DNA from 3 places in the Sulfobacillus thermotolerans genome. Region 2 is predicted to be linked to each of the others. Evidence: riboswitches for the same ligand, from Rfam matches in the RefSeq annotation. Region 2 holds a riboswitch; each other region holds the start of a gene.
What was found. Region 2 has a riboswitch for cyclic di-AMP ahead of ORD20_RS01875 (ABC transporter permease). Riboswitches for the same ligand answer to the same signal wherever they lie in the genome.

Region 1: linked by a shared signal. The riboswitch ahead of ORD20_RS10350 (peptidoglycan-binding protein) and the one ahead of ORD20_RS01875 (ABC transporter permease) in region 2 are both predicted to bind cyclic di-AMP.
Region 3: linked by a shared signal. The riboswitch ahead of ORD20_RS07560 (glycosyltransferase) and the one ahead of ORD20_RS01875 (ABC transporter permease) in region 2 are both predicted to bind cyclic di-AMP.

Annotation. Positions count from the first base shown of each region.
Region 1 is NZ_CP133983.1:1,990,766-1,994,042, reverse strand. Features, by position in the region: gene ORD20_RS10355 (DUF962 domain-containing protein) at 1-105, opposite strand, end outside; gene ORD20_RS10350 (peptidoglycan-binding protein) at 240-1,364, opposite strand; cyclic di-AMP (ydaO/yuaA leader) riboswitch at 1,375-1,510, opposite strand; gene ORD20_RS10345 (GtrA family protein) at 1,759-2,184, opposite strand; gene ORD20_RS10340 (glycosyltransferase family 4 protein) at 2,181-3,277, opposite strand, start outside.
Region 2 is NZ_CP133983.1:394,915-398,191, reverse strand. Features, by position in the region: gene ORD20_RS01880 (ABC transporter substrate-binding protein) at 1-1,012, opposite strand, end outside; gene ORD20_RS01875 (ABC transporter permease) at 1,065-1,916, opposite strand; cyclic di-AMP (ydaO/yuaA leader) riboswitch at 2,013-2,136, opposite strand; gene ORD20_RS01870 (hypothetical protein) at 2,121-2,291, shown strand; gene ORD20_RS01865 (histidine phosphatase family protein) at 2,329-3,111, shown strand; gene ORD20_RS01860 (ABC transporter substrate-binding protein) at 3,239-3,277, shown strand, end outside.
Region 3 is NZ_CP133983.1:1,484,674-1,487,950, forward strand. Features, by position in the region: gene smc (chromosome segregation protein SMC) at 1-417, shown strand, start outside; gene ftsY (signal recognition particle-docking protein FtsY) at 426-1,340, shown strand; cyclic di-AMP (ydaO/yuaA leader) riboswitch at 1,375-1,502, shown strand; gene ORD20_RS07560 (glycosyltransferase) at 1,586-2,809, shown strand; gene ORD20_RS07565 (HAD family hydrolase) at 2,787-3,277, shown strand, end outside.

The sequences.
Region 1 (3,277 bases), 1.5 Mb from region 2:
CACAATAGCTCCCCCGGTCCCAATAAAATGGAATAAGCGGGTGGCTGGCTTTTGGTGTTCTTGCAAATAAAATGGCCAGAACTCGTTAAATGAGTGAATTCTCATCTCTGCTTCACCTCTCTATAGTAATTCGCGAGGACGCACGGAAAATCCTTCCTACTAGGGACGCAAAACCCTGTCCCAAAGAAAAAAAGCCCCAGAGCGCATGGCGCCCTGGGGAGATTCTCCGCTTAATACGCTTATTGACCTAACACATAAACGGTCACAGGCTCAATGCCAAAATTAGAAACCGTCTGGGCGTTAGCATCCATGTAAATATCGATGTGGTGTCCCACAATGGCACCACCTGTGTCCATCGCCCGTCCTAAAAATCCCCCTTGGGGCAAATTGGGGTCTGTATACCCCGTCACATAGAGATATGACTTGAGAGGAATCAGCGAGGGATCCACGGCAATCATCCCGGGTTCGAGCGGCTGTCCAAACGCGTCAACCGGCCCATAGGGATAATTGTCTTGCAGACTCGGGCCATAAGCCGTTGCCCGTACCTGATACACTGCAATAATGGGGCGCCCATCAATCGACTGGGCATTGGGCGACACCGGACCCGTCCGCGCATACCCCGCGTCAACTGAAGAGGTTTGCGAAGCGCTGCTAGGTGCAGTCGTCGTGTTGGCGCTGCTTGGAGTCTGTGAGGTTTGCTTTATGATAGTGTTTGGCCCAAAGATACCCAATCCGGTAAGAATCTGCCGCCAGGTCTGAAAGGTGGTGACGCCTGAAGGCGCCAGGTTCTGGCTGGTCTGGAAATCTTCGAGTGCCTGTTGTGTCTTAGGACCAAATATTCCGTCAGTCGGCCCCACTTGGGAATAGCCAAGCAACTTCAAATCGGCTTGCAAGGTGGCCACCCAATGCCCTTGACTTCCCATGCTCAGCCGTTGATACATTGCCGGATGAGCTTGTTCGGAAATGGCTGGAGGCGTTACCGTCAAGGTTGTGGGGCCTTGATAACGGGGCACCAATTGGAATCCCGCTAAAATGTCTTGCCATACGGGCGCACTGGTCACACCGGTCGGTTGAAATCCATTCGCCGTCTGAAAAGCCTTCAACGCGGCAAGCGTCTTGGGGCCAAAAATTCCGTCATCAGAACCCACACTGTGGTACCCTAAAAGGTACAGATCGGCTTGCAGCGTGGCCACCCAATGAGAAACATCTCCTTGTTGCAACACTTGGTTCATTGCCGGATGCTCTTGGGCCAACGCCGCGGTGGTCGCCGATACGGAGGCCGCCATGGCACCTTGTGAAGCCATCATCCCAGCTGCCAATGTGACGCCCGCAACGGTCATTCCTTGCCATAATGCAAATCGCATGCAGTCATTCTCCCCTTAGAAATATTGCCTCCGGAGTTAGCTGACGGGTTAGGGCGCGGAGAGTGGCCCTTCCAGTCCAATGCTGGATTCACCCCCACAATTGGGTCCCCCGGTTGTTGTTTCCAACAATTTGGCTAGCGCCAGTGTAATGAACATTAACAAGCCTGTCAGATACACTCTTTGCTGCTGAGAGGAGATGACACCAGGCTGCGCCAGCCATAGGACGTAAAGGGACAAGCTTCCCACGATTCCAATATGATTCCATCATTTGGACTCAGGAATAGAAACCCTATGATGAATGCGCATGAAAACGGGAGAAAAAGGGCAAAAAAATTGAGGTGTTGGCAAAATCACGGAAAAGAAATTGGAAGAAAATCTTAATGCTGTCGGGCGATTAGACAAAAACAAACAGTTTCATCATGATGAAACTGGTCAAAGATGCTAAGAACATCGCCGCCAATTTGGCAATATTATTGGCCATGACATGAGGAATGATGTGCACTTCGAGCACTAACGGCGCGATTACCCATAAAATTAAGTCGTTCACCACAATATTGATGACCGACTGAATCACAAACAAAACGCGCTGACGCACCGCATCTTTGCCCTTGGACCGCACTTGATGGCGGAAGGTCCAACGGCTATTCCAAATATAACTATTAAGAATCGCGGCAATGACAGCAATGGTGTTATACACCACCAGCTGATCCACGTTTCGCGTCGGAAATAGCCAGTAGAGGCCATTAAAAAATAACAAATCAATGACCGCATTGCCAAATCCCACGGAAACGAATTGGATAAATTGGTAGAGCCGCGTCATCTGCCGGCCCGAAACTCTCTGATCGCTTGTTCGTACAGCTGCACGAGTTCTTTCGTCGGTTCCTGCCATCCCCATTTCTCCGCTTCTTGCCGCGCTTTAGTGGACAACACCGCTAATCCCGGCTGGTCATGAATGAGTCCATGCACCATTTCGCCTAGTAAATAAGGCTGATCGCTGGGAAATAATCGGCCAGCGCCTGAATGGTCGATCAATTCATGAGAAGGCGCGGATTCCGCCGCCACGATGGGCAGACCCGATGCCATCGCCTCCAATAAGACGAGACCTAGCGTCTCGGTGGTGCTGGGAAAGACAAAAAAATCGGCGGATGCATAAGCTGCTGCTAATTCTTGCCCAAGCAACTTACCCACAAAGGTCGTTGGCGTCTTCTCGAACCGTTCCTGGAAATACTCGACGGCCGGTCCATCCCCCACTAAAGCCAGATGAACCGACGGATTGCGCTGAAAAAGCGATAAGAGGCGTGCCAACCCTTTTTCCTTGGCAATCCGGCCCACATATAACGCAATAATTTGATCGGGGTTTCCCGAGCTTAAGCGCGCCCGCATCGACTTGTCCCGTTGCCGGGGATGAAAAACATTCAAATCAACGCCGCGCCGCCATACCCGGACACGTTCAATGCCATGCGACGTGATCTCATTCTGAATGGCCGCCGATGTCGCTAAATTATAAACGGCTTGATTGTGTAGCAGCCGCAATAATCCCCACACAGCGGGTTTGGTGAATCCCAAATGATAAAAATCAGCGTATTGAGCAATATTGGTATGATACGACGCAACAAGCGGACACTTTAATTGGCGAGCCGCCCATACGCCTGCAATGCCCAGGACGAAGGGATTGACAACATGGACAATATCCGGACTAAATTCCCGCAAATAGCGTGTAACCCGAGGCGTAGGCCATCCCCATGGCTTGCCACCATAGACAAACCCAACCGAAAAGGTCGGCACAGGCTTTACCGGAATGCCTTCAAATTCGGCTTCTCCGCCTTCCGGTGCCACGATTAAAATCTCATGACCCATCCGCCGAAGTTCGCGCACCGTCGCGGTCACACGTGTTACCACACCATCTGTTGATG
Region 2 (3,277 bases):
CGCAATAACTCGGATCGACGTATTGACTAAGATTGGGGGGGACGCTGGAAATTTGACCGGTCTGCTTCAACCACTGCGCCGCTGAAGTTAACGAGCGCGTCACAAGGGAATCTTTGACGGTACTGGCCGTCCCCAAGCGGCGGGGTGTCAATTCCTGGGCCAGCGTGGTAAAGCTGAGGCCTGCCGCCTGGCTACGCGCTTCGGCAGGAGAAATCCCATTGAGTTTAGCAATGTCTTCAAACGATTTCGTTGGGTGTTGGTAAAAGAATTTTACGCCGTCCTCTTCGGCCTTCACGAACTCATCGACTAGCTGGGGATTTTTAGCGGCAAAGTGCGCATTGACCACCGCTAAATTAAAAATCGGCGCTTTGTCCACCTGATCCTGGTCATAAATCAGAATATGTCCATCATCTTGCTGCATTTCATTGAGAAATGGCGCCCACACATAGGCGGCATCAATGCGGCCCGTTTTCCACGCGGCCACCATATCCGGCGGTGACATATTGTTGATTTGCACCGATGATACGGGCAGATGGTGCATGGCCAGCGCCGTATCTAGCTCAAAAGGCGAAGTGGAACCGCTTACCAATGCCACCGTCTTCCCCTCTAAATTTTGCAGCGAATGGATATGACTGCCGTTTTTCACCACCAATCCCTCGGCCGTCGTATAACGCTCCATGGCCCATACCACTTTAAGCGGCACACCCCGAGCAATCGCCGCTGCTGTTGGAGGATTGCCCAGGGTTGTCATAAAGTCCAAGGATCCTGATGCAAGTGAGGTCAGCGCGTCAGGGCCGGAGGAAAAATACTTCAACACCACGTGGGCATGCATCGTCTTTTGAAAAAAGTTTTGTTCTATCGCCACAGACTCCGGATCGGGCGCATTTTCGTAGCCAATCGTCACCGTCGGTTCACTGGCTGCCCCAGACGTGCCGCACCCGGCCACGATGGCCATTAATGGCAACACCATTAATCCGGCCAGAAACGGCTTCAAGGTCTTCTTTTTCTCCACATAACATCCTCCTTCATTTTATGGCTGTGGGTTTTTGCCATCTTGATTGTGTTTATGCTTTCCCCTTCCACGGTGTGACACGGTGCTCAATGGAGCGAATAATCAACTCCATGCCGTATCCCAACAACCCAATCATGACGATGCCGACAAAGACTACCCCAATTTGTAATTCATTGCCGGCCGACTCAATCATCCATCCTAGGCCCTTGGAGGCAGCAATCATTTCCGCTGCCACTAAACAGGTCCAGGCAATTCCAATGCCAACCCGCATGCCCGTAAAGATTTCTGGAAGCGCTGAAGGAAAGATGACATAGCGGAAAATCTGACGCTTGTTAGCGCCTAAGCATTGCGCTACGCGAATGCGCGTTTCTTGAACACTCTTAACGCCTGACATCGCGCTGATGATGATAATCGGGATGGTGCAGAAGAAAATCAAAACCACCTTGGACGTCTCCCCAATGCCAAACCAGACAATCATGACGGGGATGTACGCCAAGGGCGGAATCGGCCGCAAAAATTGCAACAGCGGATCAATCGCTAAGAACACCCAATCCGTGGACGCCATCCAAAATCCAATCGGCACGCCCACGACCACTGCTGCTATAAATCCGGTCGTAATCCTCCCCAAACTGTAAAGCGTACTGGTTAACAGTGGCTCCCCACTATAACCGACCGTCGCGACGGTGATAAAGTCATGGACAACGGCCCCTGGTGAAGGCAAGGCCGTTGGAGGAAAGAGATTCAGGGCCGTCACTCCCCACCACAAGGCTATCATGATAACGGCGACGAGCCATGGAACGTAGCCACGATAGGGCTTTTTGTCTTCCTTCCACACTTTTTGCTCCAGTGCGCCTTCGGCGCTTTCAGCGTCAAGCTCATCAGACGCCATATAGCTATACCCCATGTCAACAGCCTCCTTGCAAATGCATAATCTCTTCTCATCTCCTATCCAACTGAACAGTCGCCCCATCAAAGAAAAAACCGGGCTAAAGCCCGGGCATAGTCCAAGCCTTCCAAGCCGACGAGGTAAGCTGACGGGCTAGGGCGGATGGCTGCCCCCTTGCGTACGCCCCGAAAATTGGGTCCCCCGTTCGTGTGATGACACGATTTGGCGATTGATTCAATTGGCACGCCGCTCTCTAGCCTAGAATATGCTGTAGATGCAACGCTTGTGCTCTTTAAGGCTACCATGGATAAGCGGATGTTGGCAATTTCGACCTATACTGACAAATATCGCAACCGAAAATTTAAGCTCCCCATTCTTCCCCAAATTGGGTAAGATAATGGGCATACCTGATTTTCCAGGAGGTTCTGTGTTGCCCTCATTTGCAGATATCATACTCATTCGACATGGTGAAAGCGAAGCCAATGCCGCCGGTCGCTTTGCCTGTCGCTCATGGGATCCAGCCCTTACGGCAACAGGACGGGCTCAAGCACAACAACTGGCCCACCAATGGCATAACGCGCCCATACGCTATTTGGTTACAAGCCCGTTGCTCAGAGCCCAAGAAACGCTAGCCCCTTTAGCCCAAGATCATGACTTGACTCCCGTGATTTTGCCTGATTTAGCCGAAGTCAATCTAGGCCAATGGGATGGAAAGCGCCTGCGCGATCTTGAGGAAGCGGAGTCCCCGTCCTTTATCGCATGGCGTCAAGACCCTGATCGCAATCCACCCCCTGGCGGCGAAAGCATTCGGGCGGTGGGGCAACGCGTGTTGAATGCGCTGGCCCACTTTGTGGAACCCCGAGAACGCCATACCTTGACGATTGCTGCCACCCATGCGGACTGCATTAAAGGCGCGGTAAGTCCCAAGCAATACGCCGGATCATATCCGCGGTTTTCAGCATATCCTCGGTGCAAAGGCCGGCCCACAAGTAAAGCGGCGGTTGACCAGGAAGGCGATACTCGTGTACCCACCCCCGCTGAGTCAAGGCGGTTAACACGCGGGCAACCACGCTGGGATCAAGCCGTGCGTACCCAGCCAAGGTTCCAATTGCCGCTGCGCGCCTCTGAACCCATAGAGCCGCCAACACTTGCGGCATCTTTTGTGCGTCGCCATTTTCATCCCACATGCTCACCGCCTCCTTTGTGTTCTTAAGCAATGGATATGCGTCGACAACATGGTCCGTTCGTCCCTTTTTCTTGTGTTTACCAGCTATTCAGCATACACTTCCATTATGGCAAAGAATTCTTTGTAAAAATTCGTGATGTAAGGAGAAAGATCTGTGATTCGCTTGTCATTAGCATGGCGTTTAGCTGTTCTC
Region 3 (3,277 bases), 1.1 Mb from region 2:
GAAGCATGCCGGGCGTTGATTGGCGGCGAAGGAGGATTTCGCTGGACGGCGGGTGAGGAGCCAGGCGTTGAGTTATGGATTAAGCCTCCGGGGAAGAAACCAAGTACGATGACACTCTTGTCAGGAGGCGAAAAAGCCTTGGGCGGTATTGCTTGGCTGTTCGCACTGCTTGCTGTCCGCCCTTCGCCCTTTGTGGTTTTGGATGAAGTCGAGGCAGCCTTGGACGAGGCGAATGCGCAAAGAGTGGCACACTATATCAAAAACCATCATGGTACGACGCAATACGTGATTGTCACTCATCATAAATCAACGATGGTCATTGCTGATGGGTTATGGGGTGTTGCAGGCGATGGACAAGGTCGCAGTCGGTTAATTTCGGTGAAGCTCGATCAAAATGCTGCGGTGGCGGAAGGGTAGGAGATGGCATGGCCGGAATTTGGAATCGACTCAAAGAAGGAATGAGTCGAACGCGCAATAATTTGGGCGGACGTCTGCGCGCGTTGTTTCACGGGAAAGAGTGGGACGACAATCTATGGGAAGAGTTAGAAGAAATTTTGTATGAGGCAGATTTAGGTGTTGACACCATCGAATATCTGACGGCGGCTTTGCGTGAAGCTGTCCGCACCAGGCGCCCGCGGCATGCGGATGACGTCATGGACCTCTTACGGGAAATTATGGTTGACCTATTTGATGTGCCTTCCGATCCGTCACTGTTGGATCCCCAAAGACCCAGTATCTGGCTCATGGTCGGTGTAAATGGAACGGGTAAAACCACGACGGCCGGAAAGTTTGCGGCCTTAATGAAGCGCCAAGGATATCAGGTGATATTAGGGGCTGCTGATACCTTTCGGGCCGCCGCAGTGGAACAGCTGCAAGAATGGGGCGTGCGTTCCGGGGTCGAGGTGGTGCGGCAAGCGCCCGGCGCCGATTCTGCGGCTGTGGCCTATGACACGGTGCAAGCGGCTATCGCTCGGTCCAAAGATTTAGCGATCATTGATACCGCCGGCCGCCTGCATAACAAGACTAATTTAATGCAAGAGTTGCAAAAAGTGGTTCGGGTGATCCAACGAGAACGTCCGCAGGCACCTCACCAAGTGTGGCTGGTGATTGATGCGACCACAGGTCAAAATGGGCTAGCCCAAGCGCAAGTATTCTTAGAGGCGGTCAAGGTCACGGGCATTGTGTTAACGAAGCTGGATGGAACAGCGAAAGGCGGCATAGCGTTGTCCATCAAGCGCCAATTGGGATTGCCGATCCGCTTTGTGGGCGTGGGAGAAAAAGTGGAAGATTTGCTCCCGTTTGATGCAGACAGCTATGTGCGCGCGATCTTAGGCGATTGACGCGTACTAAAGACCGATCCTATACTTAGAAGATACCTTGAAAACGCCGAATTCTCAAGGAAGCGGAGGAACCGATTTCGATTTGGGGTGAATTGCGGTGCAACGGGCAGGCTCTGAGCCCGAACCCGACAGCTAACTTCGCAGGCGTAGGGGGCTCAAGGTTAAGACATGGTATCTCTCGTTCCCCCCGGGAAATTAGGGGGGTTTTTCTTGCCCTCCGTGATGAGGGAGGTGTCCACAAGGTGATGAAAAGAGTTTTGCAGTTGTCTATGCGGGCCGATCCCTTAAATCCGTTGGATGGTGGGGAGACAGGTGGTCAGCAAGTCCTAGTACGCCAAATGGGCAGGAATTTGCAACATTTAGGTTACGCGGTCGATGTGATGACGGTGCGTCAACGTCAAGAAGTGGCGGAACGCTCGTCCTTTGGGCATTTAGGACAAGTGATACGACTCACCGGATGGGAAGATCGGGTCTGGTCGGATGATCAATGGCATAATGTGCGGGACCAATTAGTGGATCAGGTCTTGACATGGGTCAATGACCAGCACCGGGAATATTACGCCATTCACAGCCATTTTTGGATTTCGGGCATGGTCGCGCAAAAGGTGGCGGAAGTGCTCCAAGTGCCGTGGATTCATTCGCCCTATAAAATGGCAGAGTGGACGAGGCGCCCGGGCGACCGTATTTCACCGGTACGGATGCAATGGGAGCGGCAGTTGTTGACGCAAGCCCAGGCCATTGTAGTGCCATACTTAGAAGAGAGCGAAATGATTCATCAAACAGCTCCTGATGTCCCTTTGTACGTGGTCTCTCCTGGGGTTGACATTACCAATTTTTTTGTTCGTGACGCGGGTCCCTTGCTCCGGGGACTAGGCCTCTATCGTCCGCCTTTGCTCTACGTTGGCCGGTTAGAAGAGGGGCGGGGGATAAAAGAGGTGCTGGAGGTCATGGGACAGCATCCATTACCCGACGATTTGACCTTATTAGTGGTAGGAGGAAGCCCGGGTGAGGTTCTAGGAGGGCTCCCCACCAATCCGACCTTAGCCGAATTAGCGCGCCCTTTAGGCAAACACATTCGGTTCCTCGGTCCCACACCGCATCATGCCATTGCTATCTATATGGGATCGGCTGCGGCGCTGATTGCCCCCAATCAAGGGCCCACATTGGGCATGGCCGTGGTAGAAGCCATGGCCTCCGGCTGCCCGGTCATTGGGACAAATGTGCCGGGTGTTCAAGATTGGATCGAGTCCGGATTTAACGGGATTTTGATTGACCGTACACGTATTGACCAGTTGTGGGAGGCCGCGTTACAGTTGTGGAATAACCCAAGCCAGGCGCGGCAATGGGGAATGAACGGCCAAGAAATGGTTCAACGCCATCATACGGTGAATCATATGGCCCAAAGACTCCAAACGGTCTATGAGGAGGTGGCGTCCAGTGGCCACCATGAAACGAGTGTTGGCTACTGATATTGATGGCACATTAATTGGACACGGTGGCGAGCAAGCGGTTCGCGACTATCTCATGGAGCACCCCGAATTAGGTGTGATTTATCTAACAGGCCGCACCTTGAGCAACGCGCATGCGATCATCTGCCGATATGGCTTTCCGACCCCCTTGGCGATTGCGACGGACGTTGGCGCTGATATTTTTTGGGGACCGAATTTGGAAGCGGACGAGGTCTGGGCTTTTGAACAGCGCCGCCATTGGTCGCCGCGCCGACTGCGTTCGGCCTTGAGCGAAGTATCGGGCGTGATTTACCGAGGGCGGAGTTCTCATTGGCGAATTGCCTTCGAATTGGAGGATCCTCAGTTGTTAACGCGGGTGCAACAATGTTTGACCGAACACCACTTGCTGGTGCGCACGCTGTGGTACCCTGAAGAACTGCGCCTCGACATTTTACCCTGTACCGCGTTAAAGAGTCGTGCATTGCAATA